DNA from 3 places in the Faecalibacillus intestinalis genome. Region 2 is predicted to be linked to each of the others. Evidence: a T-box and tRNA genes for the amino acid it is inferred to sense, from the RefSeq annotation. Region 2 holds a T-box; the other regions hold tRNA genes.
What was found. The T-box of region 2 lies ahead of pheS (phenylalanine--tRNA ligase subunit alpha). A T-box ahead of a tRNA ligase gene usually reads a tRNA of that ligase, here a tRNA-Phe.
Positions count from the first base shown of each region.

Region 1 (7,467 bases), 170 kb from region 2:
CTTCATTAGATTATCCAGGACATGGAAATACAATTCGTTATGAATATGGTTTATTTAAACAAAAAATTGAAAATGGTTATCAAGTAGAATTACCTGATCAATGGATGAAAACAGGATTTATGTGGGAAGTACGTAAACCTAAACATAGAGTTCCGGTCAAATTCTTCGGTAAAGTAATTTGGGATGAAAATGAAGGTAAATGGAAACATGTAGATGCTGAAACAATTTACGCAGTCCCTTATGACGTACCAGTCATTGGAAATGATACAGTAAATACAAATACTTTGCGTTTATGGTCAGCTGAACCAAGTGAAGATTTCCCAAGTAATCATGATTTCCAAAGATATATCGAAGATGTAAGAAGTATCTGTCAAAACTTATATCCAGATGATTCTACACCAGCAGGAAAAATGTTACGTTTAAAACAAGAATATTTCTTCTGTTCTGCAGGTATCCAAGCAATCATCAAAGCACACTTAAGAAATTATCCATCATTAGATAATTTCCATGAAAAACATGTTATTCAATTAAATGATACACATCCAGTATTATGTATTCCTGAATTCATGCGTTTATTAATTGATGATCATGGTTATGAATGGCAAGATGCCTGGGATATTTGTACACAAACATTTGCTTATACAAACCATACGATCTTAGCTGAAGCTTTAGAAACTTGGCCAATTAGTACAATGCAAACATTATTACCACGTGTATATCAAATCATTGAAGAAATTCATCGTCGTTTTGTAGGTTTTGCTAAAGAAGTAAGTAATCATGATCAAAATTTAGTTGATCGTACAATGATTTTAAGAGATGGTACTGTTTATATGGCAAGACTTGCAATTGCTGGAAGCTTTAGTGTCAATGGAGTAGCAAGACTTCATACAGATATCTTAAAAGAAAGAGAATTACATGATTTCAATGTACTTTATCCAAATAAATTTAATAATAAAACAAATGGGGTTACTCATCGTCGTTGGTTAGCTTATTGTAATCCACAATTAAGTGAATTAATTAATGAAACAATTGGTAAAGGATGGATCAAAAAACCAGCTCAATTAGAAAACTTAATGGAACATGTTGATGATCCAATTTTACAAAATCGTTTCTTAGCAGTTAAAAAAGAAAGAAAACAAATCTTAGCTGATTATATTAAAAAACATAATGGTATTGAAGTAGATGTTGATAGTATTTTTGATGTTCAAGTTAAGAGATTACATGCATATAAAAGACAATTATTAAATATTTTACATGTTATTTATTTATATCAAGAAATGAAATCTAATCCCGATTTCCGTATTTATCCACATACTTTCATCTTTGGAGCAAAAGCAGCAAGTGCTTATTACTTCGCTAAAAAAGTTATTAAATTAATTAATGCAGTTGGAGATGTAGTTAATAATGATCCTGAAACAAATAAATACTTAAAAGTTGTTTTCTTAGAAAACTATGGAGTTACTTTAGCAGAAAAAATCATGCCTGCAGCTGATGTTTCAGAACAAATCTCTACAGCTGGTAAAGAAGCAAGTGGTACTGGTAATATGAAATTCATGATGAATGGAGCTATTACTATAGGTACTTTAGATGGAGCTAACGTAGAAATTTCTGAATTAGTAGGATTAGATAATTGTGAAATCTTTGGTTTAAAAGATGAAGAAGTGAAGAATTTAAAAGCGAATAATCAATATCGTGCATGGGATTATTATAATAATGATTTAAAAATCCGTCGTGCTATCGATTCATTAACTAATGGTACTTTCTCAAGTAATCCAGAAGAATTTAAAATTATTCATGATGAATTAATGAATAAAAATGATGAATACTTCTTATTAGCTGATTTCGAATCATATGCTAATGCACAAAGACATGTTGTAGAATTATATCAAGATCGTGCTAAATGGGCTAGAATTTGCTTAGTAAATATTGCTAAGAGTGGATTCTTCTCATCTGATCGTACAATTGAACAATATGTAGAAGATATTTGGCATTTAGAAAAATGTAAATTTTAATTATAAAAGCTCAAGGTCTTAGGACTTTGAGCTTTTCTTTAATATATATTTACTTTTGATAAAACGATAAGGTTCCATAAAATCACGCATTTCTTTAGCGTCAACTTCTTCATGATTAACAAATCTTTGAAAAAAAGATTTGTTTTTTTCTGTCACAGCTTTAATTTCATCGATTGCTTCTTCTAAATGATGTTCTTTAAAGAAGTTGATGTAATACTCTTCGGTTTTACTTGCCATATCTTCCTTATTTAATAAGACCCAATTTTCTTGATGAACAACATCAATCAAATTGATCAATGTTCTAGCAGCTTGTTCTTGATCAATCATTTTTTTTCACCTCGTTTTTTATTATAGCATAAAATAATAAGTTGTGTTATAATGCTAAAAAACGATGAAAAAGAGGTACTTATGATGAATAAACCAGTAATTGCGATTGTTCCTTTATATGATCAAGAAAGAGATAGTTTATGGATGCATCCAGGGTATATGGATGGGGTTATTGAAGCAGGTGGTATTCCTGTTATGCTTTCTTTAGTTAATGATGATGTTTCTTTAAAAAAAACGGCTCATTATTTTGATGGATTTATTTTTGCGGGAGGGGATGATTTAAATCCTGAACTTTATCATCAAGCAAAAGCAGAATATTGCGGAAAATTAAATCAAAAAAGAGATGAAATGGAACCAAAGCTATTAAAATATGTTTTAGAGGCCGATAAGCCTGTTTTAGGAATATGTAGAGGTATTCAGTTATTAAATGCATGTTTAGGTGGAACACTCTATCAAGATTTAGATCAACAATTTCATCCTACATGTATTCATCGACAACCTGCTCCTTATGATCATCCAAGTCACCAAGTAAAAATTGTTGAAAATACACCTTTAAAAGACATCTTAAATCAAGAAACTTTAATGGTGAATAGTTGTCATCATCAAGCTATTTGTCAACTTGCTCCAGCATTAAAGCCAATGGCTTATTCTGATGATGGATTAGTAGAAGCTGTTTATCTACCAGATAAAAAGTATGTGATAGGATATCAATGGCATTCAGAAATGATTTATAAAAAAAGTGATGATCATTTAAAACTATTTAAAGATTTTGTGGATAATTGCAAAAAATAATTATAAAAAATTATAAAAAGCTATAAAAACAGTAAATGTGTATTGACTTTATGCTGATATATTAGTATAATGAACAAGCTTTAAGTTAATAAAAAGCAAGGGATGGTTCCTTGGCCAAGTTGGTAAGGCAACAGACTGCAACTCTGTCATCATCGGTTCGAGTCCGGTAGGAACCTCCATTTGTGAAAATGCGCTAGTAGCTCAACTGGATAGAGTGCTTGACTACGGATCAAGAGGTTGTGGGTTCGATTCCTGCCTAGCGCGCCATTTTTTTCGGGAAGTAGCACAGCTTGGTAGTGCACCTGGTTTGGGACCAGGGGGTCGCAGGTTCAAATCCTGTCTTCCCGACCATTTATAAAAATTGGGGCCATAGCTCAGCTGGGAGAGCACCTGCCTTGCACGCAGGGGGTCAGCGGTTCGATCCCGCTTGGCTCCACCAATTTATTTATTACGGAGATTTACCCAAGTCTGGCTGAAGGGACTGGTCTTGAAAACCAGCAGAGGATTAACGTCCTGCGGGGGTTCGAATCCCTCAATCTCCGCCATTTTTATTTTTTGGTCTGGTAGTTCAGTTGGTTAGAATGCCGCCCTGTCACGGCGGAGGTCGCGGGTTCGAGTCCCGTCCAGACCGCCAATTAATGGTTCCGTAGCTCAGTCGGTAGAGCAGAGGACTGAAAATCCTCGTGTCGGTGGTTCGATTCCGCCCGGAACCACCATTTAAATAGATTACTGGTCTGGTAGTTCAGCTGGTTAGAATGCCGCCCTGTCACGGCGGAGGTCGCGGGTTCGAGTCCCGTCCAGACCGCCAGTAATTGTAATTAAGAGAGTCATTCATGACTCTTTTTTTGTTTATTAAGAATTTGAATGCGTGGGAAATAGCATATAAAAATTCATACTAAAATACCATGACATATTTGTGTGATCTGGTATAAATTTTTTTATCCTGCAATCATACAGTGGTTATTTGATTCTTCTCCTAGGATCATTGCATACAGGACATTCTATTTCAACTTCATCATGTTTACTGGACATTCTGTCTTCTTTTGCCAATTCACCAACGATCCAGTTAGGAACATTGGCAATATGGCCACAAGCAGTATGTTTCATTTTGATAAGTGTATCTTCTGCAATCATTGATGCATTTTTCACTGTAGAGTCTGTCATTAGGGGTACCTATGTATATTCACATTTCATAAGATTGCCACATGAACATAAAAGAGTATTTTTTTGAAATGATTCTATCACATGTGTGCGGTATTTTAGATGGTCAAGTTTGTTTTTTAAATTTTTTTTCTTTCTTTCAAATTTTTGATACGTCTTTTCTTTTTTATACCATAAAGTTCATATACTTTTTATTCCTGTTTGAATAGAAGCCATAGTATCTGACCATTTAAAAGTTTTCAACACTTTCATATACTTCGATATATTTTTCACCCTCATGACGGTTGTACCACCATCTGATCATCTTTTTGTCATCTTCATATTTGATGCAGTTTTCAGCCATGGGAGGTCTAGAAGTGTATCTGGTAATGTAGTTGACGCAATCATCAACGTTATTGTCATCATTGTCTTTTTCTTTCTTTTTGGCGTAGACATAAAAGCCGTTTACAAGTTCTTTATAGAAACGTTGTTTGAGATAATTGAAACTCTCAAGTTCTTGTTTTGAGAGAAGATCAAGGATTTGATACATTCAAGTCTTTCTGAGTTTTTCACAGGAAATAAAAGTTCTTCATTTTATTTTTTTGTATCAAAAGCTTCTTCACAAACAAGGCAGTGGATATGGGGATTCCATTTCAAATCTCTGCCAAAAGTATGTAAAGTCAAAACAGAACCGAAAACGATTTTGTTTCTGTTATTTTTATAAGAGTAGGGGAATTTGCTTTTTTAATAAAGAGCTTTTTCTTTTTGATTTTTCTGTACTTTGCATCATTAAAAACACAGGCAAGGGTGTTTCTGGCACCAATAAAAAGAAGATTCAAAAGGGATCTGTCTTTAATAAAATAACTTCTTAGATGTTTTGGAATGGTAAAGACAATATGACGGTGCTTGGCATCGAGAGCGATAGAGAAAATATGGACAGCACGCAATTTAGCCTCTTTAGAGCCACAAGAAGTACAGAGCTTGGAGTGACATTTGTGAGGAACGATAGATTCGTTGCCGCAATGAGGGCAGACAAAAAGATCATAGCCAAGATAGATAGAACCATAAAGAATAGTTTTCTGGATGGTATCATAGGTAACATTTCTGATCTTACCTCTATTATAAAGAGAACGGATATAGTTGATATTGTCATTAAAGATATAGGAAAAAGATTCCTTGCCTTTGATCTTATCGACATGACTAAAATTGTATAAAGCAAGGCAGTCAGCATAGTTAGTATCATCAATCATAAAATCACCAACTAACATTTTAAAGAAAAAGGTAATAATCTTCAAAGATTATTACCATGTGGACAAAATTTATCCCTTTTTTATCATAAAAATATGATATTTATTTTTTGCATTTCACACCTCAAAAACGACATTTCACACCTAATTTAAAAATAAGGTGCCATAAATAGTAAAATAAAGATGTACATGGAATTATTTACTATAATCTATTTTAAATACCAGAGCAAAAAAAGAAAAAATGAATGTAAGGATAAGTAAAATAATGGCAAGTATACTTACGTTATGATAATCTTTACACAAGTGCCTGCTAATGTATTTGCAGCAGACACTTATATTTGTAATAAATATTGATGGTTGCTGTAAAGAATAAAATAAAAATGTAGGAAAACCTATAAAATTATTTAGTCTAAAACCGACATTTTTTTAATTGACATGTGAATATAATAATCTAAAATAAAATTTTTAATGAAAGGGGGTGCTAGTATGGTAGTTGAAGCAATAAAAAGGTATCCATTACTTGTTATTTTTATGCTTGTTTTATTACTTGTGATGATTTTTGCAATTGTTTATTATCGAATGTCAAAAAAGTATGAAAAAAGTCAAATAGAATTAAAAGAATCTTTACTTGCAGCAACGACATTAAATAGATGTATTCACGCTTTAACTTATCATAGTGAAATCGATGATGCTATTAATGATTTGTTATGTCTTATTACTGAGTTTTTTCAAGGTGATCGTGCCTATATTTTTCAAATAGACTATGAACAAAATACGACATCTAATCTTTTTGAGTATACAGAAGAAGGGGCAACTCCGGAAATAAATAATTTGCAAAATGTTTCTTTAGAAACTATTCAATATTGGTTAGATCGTTTTAAGGTTGATGGAACATTTTATTTAAAAAGTTTAGAAGATGAGGTTGATAAAAATTCTGAAACCTATCGTCTTTTAAAATTACAAAATATAACGAGTCTTATTGCAGCGCCTTTGATAGAAAATGAAATTATTACTGGATTTTTGGGTGTTGATAATCTACGAAGAAGATGTGATAATAGTAGCTTATTATCTTCGGTTGTTTTCTTTGTTTCTGAGAGTATGAATAGAAAACAACAGGAACAAAAATTAAAAACAATGAGTTATTTAGATTCAATGACGCATATTTTTAATCGTAATGCTTTGATAGAACGAATTGATAAGATTAAAGAAAGTCAAAATAAGGATATTGGTATTGCTTATTTTGATTTAAATGGATTAAAAAAGATCAATGACTTACAAGGACATTTAGAAGGTGATGCCGTTTTAAAGAAAACTGCTTATTTGATTAATGAGTGTTTTCCTAGAAAAGCTTATCGTTTTGGTGGGGATGAATTTGTTGTTCTTTCAGTAGATGTTAAAGAAGCTAGTTTTATAAAGCAAGTTGAACAATCAAAGAAGTATTTAGAACAAAATGGTATTTCGTGTTCTGTAGGTGTTTCTTGGTGCTATAATATAAACGATGTTGATGAACTCATCAAAGAAGCAGATACTAAAATGTATGAAAATAAAGCAAATTTTTATGAAAATGAAATGGTTGGTATTGAAAGCTAACCATTTTTTTATGATATAATAATGTTAATGAAAAGAGATGAGACTATGCAAAATATGAATTATTATTATGACTTTTCTGGTCAAAAATTTGAATATCCATTAAGTCTAAGTATTAATCAATTTGATCGACAAGTTTTTTCAAGACAATCTTCTTTAGAAATTTCTTATGTTTTAAAAGGAAGTTATGAAGTTATTACAGAAAAAATGTCGACTGTTATTTATGAACATGAATTAGCTATTATTGCTCCTAATGATATTCATATGTTAAAGATGAATGAAAAAGAAAGTATTATTTTAACATTACATATTGATTTTTCTTATTTACCTCATTATATGGTAGGAGATATAGATCATAGTTT
Region 1 is NZ_AP024085.1:564,139-571,605, forward strand. It holds gene Fi14EGH31_RS03025 (glycogen/starch/alpha-glucan phosphorylase) at 1-2,012, shown strand, start outside; gene Fi14EGH31_RS03030 (hypothetical protein) at 2,031-2,339, opposite strand; gene Fi14EGH31_RS03035 (gamma-glutamyl-gamma-aminobutyrate hydrolase family protein) at 2,421-3,131, shown strand; tRNA gene Fi14EGH31_RS03040 (tRNA-Cys) at 3,236-3,310, shown strand; tRNA gene Fi14EGH31_RS03045 (tRNA-Arg) at 3,322-3,398, shown strand; tRNA gene Fi14EGH31_RS03050 (tRNA-Pro) at 3,406-3,482, shown strand; tRNA gene Fi14EGH31_RS03055 (tRNA-Ala) at 3,495-3,570, shown strand; tRNA gene Fi14EGH31_RS03060 (tRNA-Ser) at 3,584-3,676, shown strand; tRNA gene Fi14EGH31_RS03065 (tRNA-Asp) at 3,689-3,765, shown strand; tRNA gene Fi14EGH31_RS03070 (tRNA-Phe) at 3,772-3,847, shown strand; tRNA gene Fi14EGH31_RS03075 (tRNA-Asp) at 3,863-3,939, shown strand; gene Fi14EGH31_RS03080 (hypothetical protein) at 4,092-4,295, opposite strand; gene Fi14EGH31_RS03085 (transposase) at 4,522-4,821, opposite strand; gene Fi14EGH31_RS15665 (transposase) at 4,866-4,955, opposite strand; gene Fi14EGH31_RS03095 (transposase zinc-binding domain-containing protein) at 4,952-5,521, opposite strand; gene Fi14EGH31_RS03100 (sensor domain-containing diguanylate cyclase) at 6,005-7,108, shown strand; gene Fi14EGH31_RS03105 (helix-turn-helix transcriptional regulator) at 7,154-7,467, shown strand, end outside.
Region 1: it encodes a tRNA-Phe, which carries the amino acid that the T-box ahead of pheS (phenylalanine--tRNA ligase subunit alpha) is inferred to sense. The anticodon was not compared.

Region 2 (7,467 bases):
TAAGAGACCAATATAAGAAATAACGCGAATTAAAAGAAAAATGTATAAATAGAGGTTTTAAAATGAAATTACTTGCAACAGATATGGATGGAACATTTCTAAGAGATGATAAAGCCTACAATGATGAATTTAATGATTTATATAAACAAATGTTAAAACAAGGAATTCAATTTGTAATTGCTTCAGGCAATCAATATGAAGCCCTTGCTTGTAAATTTGATGAAGAAATAAAAAATGATCTTTATTATCTTTGTGAAAATGGTACAAAGATTGTTTATCAAGGAAAAACACTTTATAAAAAAGCTTTAGAAAAACAAGATGCTCAAGAAGTTCTAGATATTTTAAAAGAAGATCAAGAATGTATGCTAGTCGTTTCAGGAGACAAGCATGCTTATATTTCTAAAAGCTTTGCAGATAAAAAAGATTTTATTTCATTGTTTATGAAAAATGTTCAATTTGTAGAAAGCTATGATGATATTGAAGATGATATCTTAAAATTCTCTATCGCAAGCTTTGATGATCAAATGGAACAAAGAATTGAAAAGATTCAAAAACAACTAAAACCACATTTAAAATTAGTAACAACAGGTAATGTTTGGTTTGATATCTTTTATAAAGATGTGAATAAAGGAACAACTTTAACACATCTTTTAGAAATCTTAAAGATTAAACCAGAAGAAGCAGGAGCCTTTGGCGATCAAATGAATGATTATGAAATGTTACAAACTGTAAAATATAGTTATGCGATGGCTAATGCCATGCCACCTGTTAAAGAGGTTGCTTATCAAGTGATTGATAGTAATGAAAATGATGGCGTTATTTTAAAGATAAAAGAAATTTTAAAAGGAAAGTGTTAAAATAACTTTTGAAACATTCATAACGCACATAAAAAAGGTGTGAGAGATGATAAAAAATCATCATTGTTTAAAATATCAACGATGATATCAAAAGAAGCAACAGAGTAAGGACCATGTCTTCAATCAAGACAGCGTGGGTAGAATTACAGGAAGGATATTTGAGTCTTAATACCCTGATGGTGTGATTTCAATCAAAGATATTGATATGGCGGTCATAGTAGGCATGAATGATTAAACCATTGGAATGACAGTTTGGGCATTAAAGATGATTAAAATTCAAAAAAACGATTTTATCATATTGAATTTGAGAAATATACTTGATTTTGTTTGAAAGTTTTATTATTATCATCGTGTTCTTATGGAATGGATAAACATCTCGCCTGCCAAAGTTAGATGTTTATCCATTTTTCTTTCTATAAATTTTTTGACCTTAAGAGTATGATAAATGATTTATGGAAATAACAAAATAGACATCAAGAAAATACCCCAAAAAAATTAACAGCCAAAAGTAAAATCCAGGAGCTGCTACCCCTGGATTATTTATAGCTTGAGAAATCCCCACAGTTTTTTAATTACACATAAAAATAATCCATTAAATGAGAATTGTTATTTAATTATCTTTAAAGATTGTTTTTAATGAATATGTGTATTGATCTCCTCGATAATAGGTAGAAATATATTCGAAAGGAGTTCCATCTGATAAAAAAGTAACATGTTGACTTTTAAAAAGAGCTATATTGTCAACCTTTAATAACTCTTTTTGTTTTTTTGTTGGCATAACAGCTGAATATTGTGCATCAATACCTTGAATTTGATACCCAAGCTTCTTTATATATTTGTAAAGAGAGTTTTCTAAGACCTGGATGTCTAGAGATGGAATGATATGCGTTGATAGATAAGTATAACTAATTGCTATTGGAATATTATCACCGGTTCTAAGACGTACAAAATAGTGGATAAAGTCTTCATCTGATAGTTTTAAAGCATCTCTTACATGAGGAACTTCTTTGCCTTTAACAAGTTTATATCCAATTAGTTTTGCTCCGGGTACTTTGCCAGTCGAAATCATATCTTCTGTAAAACTTCCAGTAGATCCAAGCTGTAAATTTTTTATTGTTCGATAATCTTTCACAAATGAGCCTTTTCCAGCAATTCTTTCAACGAGACGTTTTTCACATAACATCATAATAGCTTTATTAACAGTCATTCTAGACGCATTATACATTTCACATAGATTTTTTTCTGTTGGAATTTGATCACCAGGATTTAATTCGTTGTTTTTGATTTGTGATTCTAAATCACTCATTATTTTTATATATTTTGGATTCTTTGACATTTTTTTACCTCTTACATATCGATTATACCATATTTATAAATGTATATACAATTATTATGTAGGCGATTTCAGAAATATGAAAAAATATGAAAATATGCTTTTAAAAGAGACTTGTTTTGTTAGGAAAATTTGATATAATAGTGGGGAATATAAATCGTTGATATGGATTAGTAAATGGATGATGCTGTTTTAGAGAGGGAGAAGTGCTGGAAACTCCTACAGATAATTTATTGAATTCACCATGGAGAGCACCTAATCAGTGACGTGAGACTGCGTTAATGTTTAATTAAGAGCATGTTTTAAACATGAATTAGGATGGTACCGCGATCAACTCGTTCCTATTGGAATGAGTTTTTTTATGTTTGAGGAGGAAATAAAGTGGAAAATGAATTATTAAAGATTAAAGATGAAGCTTTAGAAAAAATTGAAGCTTGTTCATCTTTAAAAGAATTAAATGATATTCGTGTTCTTTATTTAGGGAAAAAAGGTCCTATTCAAGAAGCTATGAAATCGATGAAAAATATGGACCCTGATCAAAGAAAAACATTTGGTCAAACAAGTAATAAAGTTAAACAAGAATTATCTAAAGCAGTTGAAGATAAAAAAGAAGTTTTAGAACATCAAGCTATTATTGATAAAATCAATAGTGAAACTATTGATTTATCATTACCAAGTTATAAATTAGATCAAGGAACAATGCATCCTTTATCAATCATTGTTTCTCAACTTGAAGAATTATTTTTAGGTATGGGATATCAAATTGCTGAAGGCCCAGAAGTAGAAAGTGATTACTTCAACTTTGAATTAATGAACTTACCAAAAGGACATCCTGCAAGAGATATGCAAGATACTTTCTATATTGATGAAAATACTTTAATGAGAACACATACTTCTCCAGTACAAGCACATACCTTACTTGCTGCCAAAGGGAAAGGACCTATTAAAGTTATTTGTCCTGGTAAAACATATCGTAGAGATGATGATGATGCCACACATTCACATCAATTCATGCAATGTGAAGGTCTTGTTGTTGATAAAAATATCACGCTTGCTGATTTAAAAGGAACATTAGAAGTTTTCGCAAGAAAATTCTTTGGGGAAAAACGTGAAATTAGATTACGTCCATCTTACTTCCCATTTACTGAACCATCAGTAGAAGTAGATATCTCTTGTCATCATTGTGGTGGTAAAGGATGTGCTATGTGTAAAGGAACTGGATGGATTGAAATCTTAGGTGCTGGTATGGTTAACCCTAAAGTTTTAGATATGTGTGGTTTTGATAGTAAAGAATATCAAGGTTTTGCATTTGGTATTGGTATTGAACGTGTCGCTATGTTGAAATATGGAATTGATAATATTCGTGATTTCTATAACGATGATTTAAGATTCTTAAACCAATTCCAAAGAGAGGAGTAAGAAAATGGAAGTCAGTTTAAATTTATTAAATAAATATGTAAAAATCGATGATCAAGATCCAAAAGAACTTGCTGATAAAATTACTTCAATTGGTTTAGAAGTAGAAGGAATGCATTCATTAGCTAATGGAAACAATATGACAATTGGTTATGTCAAAGAATGTATCGATCATCCTGATAGTGATCATTTACATGTCTGTCAAGTAGAAGTAAGACCTGGAGAAGTAACACAAATTGTTTGTGGAGCACCAAATGTCGCTGCTGGACAAAAAGTTATTGTAGCTAATCCTGGATGTGATTTAGGAGAAGGTTTTGTTATTAAACAAAGTACCATTCGTGGACAAGAATCTAACGGGATGATTTGTTCGATGGCAGAACTTGGTTTAGATCAACGTTTATTATCTCCTGAAGATAAAGATGGCATTCATGTTTTAGATGAAAATGCACCTGTAGGAGAAGATCCTTTAGAATATTTAGGTTTAAAAGATACGATTTTAGATATTGGTTTAACACCAAATAGAGCGGATTGTATGGCTTTAACTTCACTTGCTTATGAAGTGGCTGCTGTTTTAAAAAGAGATGTTAACTTACCAACCATTAAAGAAAAAGGTATTGCTGGAAGTAATATTGAAGTTAAAGTAGAAACTGAATTATGTCCATTCTTTGGGGCTAAACTTGTCAAAGGTGTCACAACAAAAGAATCACCAGCATGGCTTAAAACGGCATTACTTGCTTCTGGTATTAAACCAATTAATAACATTGTTGATATTTCTAACTATGTTATGTTAGAAACAGGTCAACCAATCCATATGTATGATTATGATAAATTAACTAAAAAAGAATTTATCGTAAAAACAGGATTTGATGAAAAAGCAATCTTATTAGATGGTGAAGAATATAAATTAGAACCTCAAGATATCATTGTTTCAACAGATAATGGTGTTGGTTGTGTCGCAGGTGTTATGGGCGCTGATAGTACTAAAATTGATGAAAACACACAAAATATTGTCATTGAAGTAGCTACTTTTGATGGACCAAGTTTAAGAGAAACAGCAAGACGTTTAAATTTATTAACAGATGCCTCTCAACATTATATTAAAGGGGCTTTAAATACTGCTAATTCTTTAAATATTTTAGAAAGATGTGCAAATTTATTAGAAGAACTTGCTGATGCTAAAGAAATCTATGAAACTGTTTCAACAACTCTTTATATTGAAGATAAATATGTTTCAGTTTCAACTCAACAAGTTAATGGATTACTTGGAACAAACATTCAAACAAATGAAATCGCAGAAATCTTTAATTCATTAAAATTCAAATATGAATTAAAAGAAGATACATTTAATGTTAAAATTCCAACTTATCGTAATGATATTACAATGTCAGCAGATTTAATTGAAGAAGTTGTGCGTATGTATGGTTTTGATAACATTCCATCAACTTTACCAGAAATGTCTATGACAATTGGAAAAAGAACAGAAATTCAAGAAAAGAAACATATGATGAAAGTCTTATTAAAAGACTTGGGATTACATGAAACATTAACATATTCATTAACATCACCATCACTTGTTCATGATTTCAATATTTTCCATGATCAAGAACCAGTTAAACTTGCAATGCCATTAGGTGAAGAAAGATCAGTGACAAGACAATCAATTATTGGTTCATTGTTACAAGTCATTAATTATAACCAATCAAGAAATATGAAAGATGTTCATTTATATGAATTATCAACAACATATTCAAAAGGTGTTGAATTACAAAACCTTGCGATTGCATGTACTGGTGAATACCATGGGTTATCATTTAAACAAATTTCATACAAAGCAGATTATTATTTAGTTAAAGGATTTGTAGAAACAATCTTTGAAAGATTAGGAATCAATGAATCACGTTATCGTTTAGAACGTGTTGAAAGTGATAACCAATCATTCCACCCTGGACGTAGTGCTTATATTAAAGTACAAAATGAAGTGGTTGGGGTCGTTGGACAAGTTCATCCACTAATGGAAAAGAAATATGATGTGAAAGATGTTTATGTAGTTGAATTAAACTTATCTGCATTATTAAATATCAAAACAGGTAAAGTAAAATATCAACCAATTCCACAATATCCATCAGTTTCAAGAGATATTGCTTTAGTAATGGATGAATCTGTTCCAGCAAATGATGTTTGTCAAAAAATCATTAAGTCAAGTAATAAACTTGTTAAAGCAACAAACATCTTTGATGTTTATGTTGGAGAACATGTAGAAGCTGGTAAAAAATCAGTAGCTATTAATTTAACTTTCCAAGATGATAAGAAAACATTAAAAGAACAAGAAATTAATGAAGCTATGGAAAAAATTTTAAAAGCTGTTGAAAAAGATTTTGGAGCAGTACTTAGAGGATAATCAAAAGAGGTGTCAAACACACCTCTTTTTTTATGGAAAAGTTAAAAGAATAGTTTTCTAATTTGACGATAATATTGTCTACCAACATTAAGATCACTTGGTGTTGAAGAAAATGTCATAGTATAACGTGAATCATTAAAAAAAGTAGTTGTTGGATGTTTACCTGTATGACTTAAAATAATTCCATAACGACTTAAAGTATCAATAGATTTCTTTGAAAGACCTTCATTGACTAATAAGTTAAAAATATCTGTTAAATATCTATTTCGATTACCAACAGGAGGATTTTGTTCAAGAATTGTATGAATGATTTGTTGTTGTTTTTGATTATGATTATTTTTAAGTTCTTCTTTTAAAAGATAAAGAAGAAGATCTCTTTGTTCACCTTTGTAAAATTCTTTTTCATTTTCTTTTAATATTAAAGGATAATATCCTTGTTGTTTAATATAACTTCCTAATTCTTCATTTTGATTTTCTAAAATCAATATTTGATTATTTAAATCATCAATATTTTTTTGTAAATTCTTTTTCTTATCTTCTAAAGCTAAGACTTGTTGTTCAATAGAAGAATTTTCGAGAAAATCATTTTCTTTATGATTTTCAATTATTTTTTTAATAATATGATGTTGAAAATCTTTCATATTATAAGGAAATGAATATGTACGTTGTAAAACATAACTTTGAATTTTTATTTTTACTTTCTCAATAAATTCTTGAGGAGATTCTTTTTTTAAAAAAGAAATTTTTTGAAATTCATGATTTAAATAAAGAATATAACTATTATTTCTTAAATGAAAATGGTTTTGAAATGCTTGATGAAAATTTTTATCTTCGCTTGTAAGAATATAAGCTGTTGATTGAATTTCAGTTAGAATCTCATTTTTAAAATCTTTTAAAGACATATTTAAATAAATAACAGGAAGAATTGTTTTATTTTCTATAAATTCAATGACTTGATTTAAATCATTCATATTTTTGATATTTGGTTGAATATATGAAAAATGATTATTGTTTAAAAAATGATATTTATTAAGATATGTTATTAAATCGATAAATTGATTATTACGTTTATTAATAGAAAGATATATATTTTGTTTTGTTTCGTTAAAAATATATTCATAATCATTATTTTGATATTGAATACAAAAAGCAATCGCTGATTCATCATGATAAATTGTGCAATTCTCTAAATGAATGATCAATGAATCTAATATAAATTCATCTAAATAAAATAAATCTTGAATTATTTTTGTAAATTGAATAATAGTTAGATTTTTTACAGCAATCAAAGTTGATAAATGCTTCATAGTTGATGTTTCCTTTCAATAGACTTTAAAAGATCTCTTTTACGATAAGTATCATCAGGAGATAAATTCATTAAAGTTTTATGAATGATTGAAAAAATATACTCTTGATATTCTTTATAATTATCTTGATGAATCGTAATTAATGCTTCATCATCT
Region 2 is NZ_AP024085.1:733,477-740,943, forward strand. It holds gene Fi14EGH31_RS03800 (SIS domain-containing protein) at 1-23, shown strand, start outside; gene Fi14EGH31_RS03805 (HAD family hydrolase) at 63-857, shown strand; gene Fi14EGH31_RS03810 (GntR family transcriptional regulator) at 1,468-2,193, opposite strand; T-box leader at 2,342-2,536, shown strand; gene pheS (phenylalanine--tRNA ligase subunit alpha) at 2,572-3,609, shown strand; gene pheT (phenylalanine--tRNA ligase subunit beta) at 3,614-6,004, shown strand; gene Fi14EGH31_RS03825 (hypothetical protein) at 6,046-7,311, opposite strand.

Region 3 (7,467 bases), 860 kb from region 2:
GAAAAGCTTATTCAACCATTAGATCAAGATAAAATCACTTGCTTAGAAGATATTAATGATTCTGTTAAAAATTTATCTTATGATCCGAATAATGAATATTCTGTTCCTTATTTTTGGGGAAGTGTAGGAATCGTTTATGATAAAACAAAAGTAAGTGAAAAAGATTTAAAAGAACAAGGTTTTAATATTTTCTTGAATCAAAAATATAAAGGAGACATTTATTTATACGATTCGGAACGAGATTCATTTATGATGGCTTTAAAAGCACTTGGCTATTCTATGAATACTGATAATGAAAAAGAGCTTGCAGAAGCTTATAATTGGCTTTTAGAGTGTGTTAATACGATGTCACCAGAAATTGTAACGGATGAAATTATTGATAATATGGCTCAAGCTAGAAAAGCTTTAGGATTAATATATTCAGGGGATGCGACATATGTCATGTCAGAAAATGAAAATATTGGTTATTACATGCCAAATAAAGGGACAAATATATGGTGTGATGCTATGGTTATTCCACAAAGTTCAAAACATGTAGATTTAGCACATGAATTCATTAATTATGTTTCAAGTTATGAAGCAGCTTATGGTAATTCATCTTATGTAGGGTATACTTCACCAAACACGGAAGTTATGAACGATTTAGCGCAAAATGACTTTAAAGGAATTAATGCTTATAATCCAATTAGAACAAATAAATATGATGAAGTCTTTAACTATAATGCTGAAACAAGAAAGATAATGGCTAATTATTGGGCTAAAGTAAAAATCGCAGCCTCTAATGCTAAAAGTGAATAATAAAAGTTCTATGAGAGTTTTCTCATAGAATTTTTTTTAAAAAATAAAATCAAAAAAACGATGAATATACGTATAGAATTTTAAATCCATAAAAAATAGATTGTAAAAAATTATAAAAAACTATTGCAAAAAAATTTTTTATAGCATATAATAATGGGGCAGCGTGATAAGAGACGCGAAGCAAAATAAAGAAGTGGTTCCTTGGCCAAGTTGGTAAGGCAACAGACTGCAACTCTGTCATCATCGGTTCGAGTCCGGTAGGAACCTCCATTAATGAATGCCCAGGTGGCGAAATTGGTAGACGCACAGGACTTAAAATCCTGCGGACCTTAAAATCCGTGCCGGTTCGACTCCGGCCCTGGGCACCATTGATATGCGCTAGTAGCTCAACTGGATAGAGTGCTTGACTACGGATCAAGAGGTTGTGGGTTCGATTCCTGCCTAGCGCGCCATTTTTTCGGGAAGTAGCACAGCTTGGTAGTGCACCTGGTTTGGGACCAGGGGGTCGCAGGTTCAAATCCTGTCTTCCCGACCATTTATAAAAATTGGGGCCATAGCTCAGCTGGGAGAGCACCTGCCTTGCACGCAGGGGGTCAGCGGTTCGATCCCGCTTGGCTCCACCAATTAATTTAATAAAAAATATTATGGCGGGATAGCTCAGCTGGCTAGAGCATTCGGTTCATACCCGGAGGGTCGAGGGTTCGAATCCCCCTCCCGCTACCATTTTTATTTAAGGTGCCTATAGGGCATATACTGCGGACCCTTAGCTCAGTTGGTTAGAGCTATCGGCTCATAACCGATCGGTCGTAGGTTCGAGTCCTACAGGGTCCACCATTACTATTGCGGAGATTTACCCAAGTCTGGCTGAAGGGACTGGTCTTGAAAACCAGCAGAGGATTAACGTCCTGCGGGGGTTCGAATCCCTCAATCTCCGCCATTTATTAAAAAAACTTAATATCGCGGGATGGAGCAGTCTGGTAGCTCGTCGGGCTCATAACCCGAAGGTCGTTGGTTCAAATCCTTCTCCCGCAACCAAAATGGTCTGGTAGTTCAGCTGGTTAGAATGCCGCCCTGTCACGGCGGAGGTCGCGGGTTCGAGTCCCGTCCAGACCGCCAAATGATGGTTCCGTAGCTCAGTCGGTAGAGCAGAGGACTGAAAATCCTCGTGTCGGTGGTTCGATTCCGCCCGGAACCACCATTTTTTTTATCTTTAAAGGAGAAAAGTTATGTTTAAATATAAAGATTTAAGAATGGTCGCTATTTCAATTATTTTGGTTATTTTATGTGTGTTTAGTGGAATTCATTTTCGTTATGATCGAATGAAATTAGTGGTTGTTTTATTACTAGCGTTAGGGGTACTTCCTACTTTATTAATACGTTTTAACGCTTCTGTTTTTGAAGATGGTTTATTAGTATATTTCTTTAAGGGGATCGGTTTTATGCCTCAAATGATTGAATTTAAGGATTTAACAGCATATTCACTTAATTCAAAACATCGAATTGAATTACAATTTAATAATCATACAAAAAATATTTATTTAGTAAACGCTACATCATTTTATGAAGAATTAGATAAAAAATTTAATCAATATAAAAATGGACAAGAGATTTAATCTCCTGTCCATTCTTTTTGTTTATTAATAGATTCCTTGAGAAATCATAGCTTCTACTACTTTTTCAAAACCAGCAATATTAGCACCTTTGATTAAGTCAAATCCTAATCCATATTTTTCAGCAGCAGCAACAGAGTTGTTGAAAATTGATTTCATGATATTATGCAATTTTTCATCAACTTCTTCACTTGTCCAGTTATATCTCATAGAGTTTTGAGACATTTCTAATGCTGAAACAGCAACACCGCCAGCGTTAGCGGCTTTTGCAGGTCCTAAAGTACCACCATTTGCTGTAAAGTAAGCAATTGCTTCAGGTGTACTTGGCATGTTAGCACCTTCGATGATGTATTTACATCCATTAGCGATCAATTGTTTAGCTTCTTCTTCACCAATTTCATTTTGAGTAGCACAAGGGAAAGCCATATCCACTTTTAATCCCCATGGTTTTTCACCAGGATGGAATTCACATCCGAATTTTTCAGCATAGTCTTTTAATTTAACATCATTTGATGAACGAATTTTTAATAAGAAATCAATTTTTTCATCAGTATTGATTCCATCAGGATCATAAACGTATCCATCTCTACCAGAAATAGAAACAACTTTTGCTCCATATTCTTTAGCTTTGATACATACACCCCAAGCAACGTTACCATATCCAGAAACAGCAATTGTTTTTCCTTCATAAGTATCGTTGAAATGAGCTAATACTTCTTTGCCATAGTATACAGCACCAAACCCAGTAGCTTCTGGTCTAATTAATGAACCACCATAAGTCATTCCTTTACCAGTTAAAACACCGTTTTCATAAGCATCTTTAATACGTTTGTATTGTCCAAATAAATATCCGATTTCTCTACCACCAACACCGATATCTCCAGCAGGTACGTCAACGCTAGGTCCAATGTGACGATATAATTCAGTCATGAATGATTGACAGAATCTCATAACTTCAGCATCTGATTTACCTTGTGGGTCGAAATCAGAGCCACCTTTACCACCACCAATAGGAAGTGTTGTTAATGAGTTTTTGAAAATTTGTTCGAATCCTAAGAATTTAATAATTCCAAGGTTAACAGAAGGGTGGAATCTTAAACCACCTTTATAAGGTCCAATAGCACTAGAGAATTGAATACGATATCCTCTGTTTACTTGAACTTTACCTTGATCATCCATCCAAGGTACTTTAAACATTAAAGTTCTTTCTGGTTCAGTTAATCTTTCTAAAATAGCCATATCTTCATACTCAGGATGAGCTTTGATTACTGGTTCTAAGCTTTCTAATACTTCTTCAACAGCTTGGATAAATTCAGGTTGATCAGTATTTTTAGCTTTTAAGTTTGTTAATACTCTTTCAATATATTCCATTGTTATATCCTCCTAGGGCTATCATACATCTTTAATAATAATAAATGAATAAATTAAGAAAAAGTTATCATATAAATAAGTTATCGTGATAATAAAAATACTACACAACGTGTTTTATCACGATAAAAATTGTATACAATCAATTATCAAAAAATTAAAAATTACAATTTATGATTTGCATACAATAAAGTATTTAAAGTATAAAATATTTCATAAAAATACATAATCATCTTTTCTTTGTATACAATCTATGCTAGAATAAAGCACAACAAGAGGTGATTACTATGAAAATACTAAATAACACACAATTACATCACCATCATTGGAAAAAGTAGGGTTATATCATTTATGATACAGCCCATTTTGTCTATCACAATTAAGCTGTATCTAATGATGTTGAAACGAGTCATTAGATGACTCGTTTTTTTTATAAAGGGGGATTTTTATGGAAGAGTTTAAATATTTAATACCTGAAGAGAGTATAGATGCAATTATTACCAATGTTGAAAAATTAAGGGAAATTGAAAATCATTTACGACATGTTTTTTCAAATTATGGATACAATGAAGTATTAATGCCGTCATTTGAATATGTTGATTTATATACAAAACTAGATTGTGGTTTTACTGTTGATAAGATGTTTCAATATATCAATCACGAAGGTAAAAACGTTGCCATGCGTTTAGATTTCACAATACCACTAGCTAGATTATATGCCAATAGTGCCAATACAGGTGAAGCACGCTATAGTTATTTTGGAAAAGTTTATCGTAAAGAAACAATGCATAAAGGAAGAAGTAGTGAGTTTTTCCAAGGTGGTGTAGAGTTAATGAATAAACCTGGGCTTCAAGGAGATAAGGAAGTCATGACAATGATTCAAGAATCATTACCAGGGATTTCTTTAAAAAATATTCTTTTGGAATTAGGTTCTGCTAAATTCTATAATCGTTTATTAGAATTAGTTGGAAACCAAAGAAATGAACTTGAAGATATTTTAAGATTAAGAGATATTAGTGAAATGAAACGTTTTATTTCAAAAAATGATTTTGAAGAAAGCTTAAATCAATTGCTGTTATCTTTACCAACATGCTTTGGAAATATTGATTTACTTCATCAAATGATGGATAAATGTCAAGATTCTGTTTTGTTAGGGGCATTACAAGAATTAAAAGATCTTTATGAATCATTAGATAGTAAAGAAGGAATTATTTTTGATTTAGGAATGGTTCCAACCATGAAATATTATACAGGCTTTATGATTAAAGGATATAGTGATCAAAGTGCAAATCCAATTTTATCAGGAGGACGTTATGATGATTTGCTTCCTAGATTTAATGTTGATAAAACAGCTGTTGGGTTCTGCTTTCATATGAATCATATTTTAAAAGCCATTGAAAAAGAGGGAGAGTAACATGATTAAAATAGCTATTACTAAAGGAAGAATCGAAAAACAAGTATGTAAACTGCTTGCAGAAGCAGGTTTTGATATGGATCCTATTTTTAATAAAGATCGAGAATTATTAATTGAAACAAAAGATGGAATTTCAATGATTTTTGGTAAACCCAATGACGTTGTTACATTTTTGGAACATGGGATTGTTGATATTGGTTTTGTAGGAAAGGATACGTTGGATGATGTGGATTTTGAAGATTACTATGAACTTCTAGATTTGGAAATAGGAAAATGTTATTTCGCAGTAGCTGCTTATCCAGAATATCGAAATAAAGTATTTAATCGTCGTAAAAAGATTGCCAGCAAATATACAAATGTTGCGAAGAAATATTTTGCTTCTAAACAAGAAGATGTGGAAATTATTAAATTAGAAGGGTCAGTTGAACTTGGACCAGTGACAGGTATTTCTGATGCCATTGTTGATCTTGTGGAAACAGGTTCAACTCTTAAAGCAAATGGTCTAGAAGTAATTGAAAAAGTAAGCGATATTTCAACAAGAATGATTGTTAATAAGGTAGCTTTTAAATTTAAGAAGGATGAAATTATGAATATTGTAAATCAATTAGAAAAAGTAATAGGGGGAAATTAAGATGCTTAAAGTAATTGAGTATGATGGGAATTTAAAAGGAATTGCACAAAAATTAAATAATCGAAAAGAAGAAATTTCGATAGAAGTTAATAATGCTGTAAATGATATTATTAATGATATTAGAAAAAATGGAAATCAAGCCTTGATCAGCTATTGTCGAAAATTTGATGGTTATCAAATTAAAGATGAAAATGATTTCGTTGTTTCAAATCAAGAAAAAGAAGAAGCTTTAAAACAAGTGGATCAAGATTACATAAGAATCCTTGAAAGAACAAAACAACAAATTACAGAATTCCATAAAAATCAAATTGATAAATCATGGTCATTATATAAAGATAACGGAGTGATCATGGGACAAATGGTAAGACCAATTAAAAGAGTTGCTTTATATGTTCCAGGTGGAACAGCTGCCTATCCTTCAACGGTTTTAATGAATGCCATTCCTGCAAAACTTTCTGGAGTTAAAGATTTAGTCATTATTACACCGGTTAAAGCAGATGGCAAAGTTAATCCTGTAATTATCGCAGCTGCTAAAGTATCAGGAGTAGATACTATTTATAAATTTGGGGGAGCACAAGGGGTTGCTGCTATCGCTAATGGAACAGAAACAATTGAAAAAGTAGATAAAATCGTAGGACCAGGAAATATCTTTGTTGCGACAGCTAAAAAATTAAGCTATGGGGTTGTCGATATTGATATGGTGGCAGGTCCAAGCGAAGTTTTAGTTATTGCTGATGAAAATGCAAATCCTAAATATATTGCTGCTGATTTAATGTCACAAGCAGAACATGATAAACTTGCTAGTGCAATGCTTGTAACAACAAGTAAAGAACTTGTTGAAAAAGTCAATGTTGAACTCAAAAGACAAATGGCTTATTTATCACGTAAAGAAATTATTGAAGAATCTCTTCAAAATTATGGAGGAGCAATTCTTGTAAAAGACTTAAAAGAAGCTTTTGAAGTATCTAATTATTTAGCGCCAGAACATTTAGAAGTTTTAGTTGAAAACCCAGTCAATACACTTCCTTATATTAAAAATGCAGGTTCTATTTTCCTTGGAGAATATTCACCAGAACCTCTAGGTGATTATATGTCAGGAACAAACCATGTTTTACCAACAGGAGGAACAGCTAAATTCTATTCAGCGCTAGGTGTTTATGATTTCGTTAAATATTCATCTTATAGTTATTATCCAAAAGGTGTTTTAGAAACATTTAAAGATGATGTTCAAACTTTCGCAAAAAGTGAAGGTTTAGATGCTCATGCAAATAGTATTGCTGTACGTTTTGAGGAGGAATAATCATGAGAGAAGCTAAACTAGAAAGAAATACAAATGAAACACAAATTAGTTTAGAAATTAATTTAGATGGTACAGGGAAAGCAGAGATTCAAACAGGGATTGGTTTTTTTGATCATATGTTGACTTTGCTAGCTTTCCATAGTGAAATGGATATCAAAATGATTTGTCATGGTGATTTAGAAGTAGATAGTCATCATAGCGTTGAAGATATGGGAATTGCTTTAGGTAAAACTATTTTAGAAGCTTTAGGTGATAAAAAGGGTATTACACGTTATGGACATTTTACAATTCCTATGGATGAAGCACTAGTAACATGCAATTTAGATATTTCAGGAAGAAGTTTCCT
Region 3 is NZ_AP024085.1:1,596,907-1,604,373, reverse strand. It holds gene Fi14EGH31_RS08780 (extracellular solute-binding protein) at 1-798, shown strand, start outside; tRNA gene Fi14EGH31_RS08775 (tRNA-Cys) at 994-1,068, shown strand; tRNA gene Fi14EGH31_RS08770 (tRNA-Leu) at 1,078-1,166, shown strand; tRNA gene Fi14EGH31_RS08765 (tRNA-Arg) at 1,174-1,250, shown strand; tRNA gene Fi14EGH31_RS08760 (tRNA-Pro) at 1,257-1,333, shown strand; tRNA gene Fi14EGH31_RS08755 (tRNA-Ala) at 1,346-1,421, shown strand; tRNA gene Fi14EGH31_RS08750 (tRNA-Met) at 1,445-1,521, shown strand; tRNA gene Fi14EGH31_RS08745 (tRNA-Ile) at 1,556-1,632, shown strand; tRNA gene Fi14EGH31_RS08740 (tRNA-Ser) at 1,643-1,735, shown strand; tRNA gene Fi14EGH31_RS08735 (tRNA-Met) at 1,757-1,833, shown strand; tRNA gene Fi14EGH31_RS08730 (tRNA-Asp) at 1,838-1,914, shown strand; tRNA gene Fi14EGH31_RS08725 (tRNA-Phe) at 1,921-1,996, shown strand; gene Fi14EGH31_RS08720 (hypothetical protein) at 2,025-2,411, shown strand; gene gdhA (NADP-specific glutamate dehydrogenase) at 2,436-3,779, opposite strand; gene Fi14EGH31_RS08710 (ATP phosphoribosyltransferase regulatory subunit) at 4,225-5,190, shown strand; gene hisG (ATP phosphoribosyltransferase) at 5,192-5,821, shown strand; gene hisD (histidinol dehydrogenase) at 5,823-7,121, shown strand; gene hisB (imidazoleglycerol-phosphate dehydratase HisB) at 7,124-7,467, shown strand, end outside.
Region 3: it encodes a tRNA-Phe, which carries the amino acid that the T-box ahead of pheS (phenylalanine--tRNA ligase subunit alpha) is inferred to sense. The anticodon was not compared.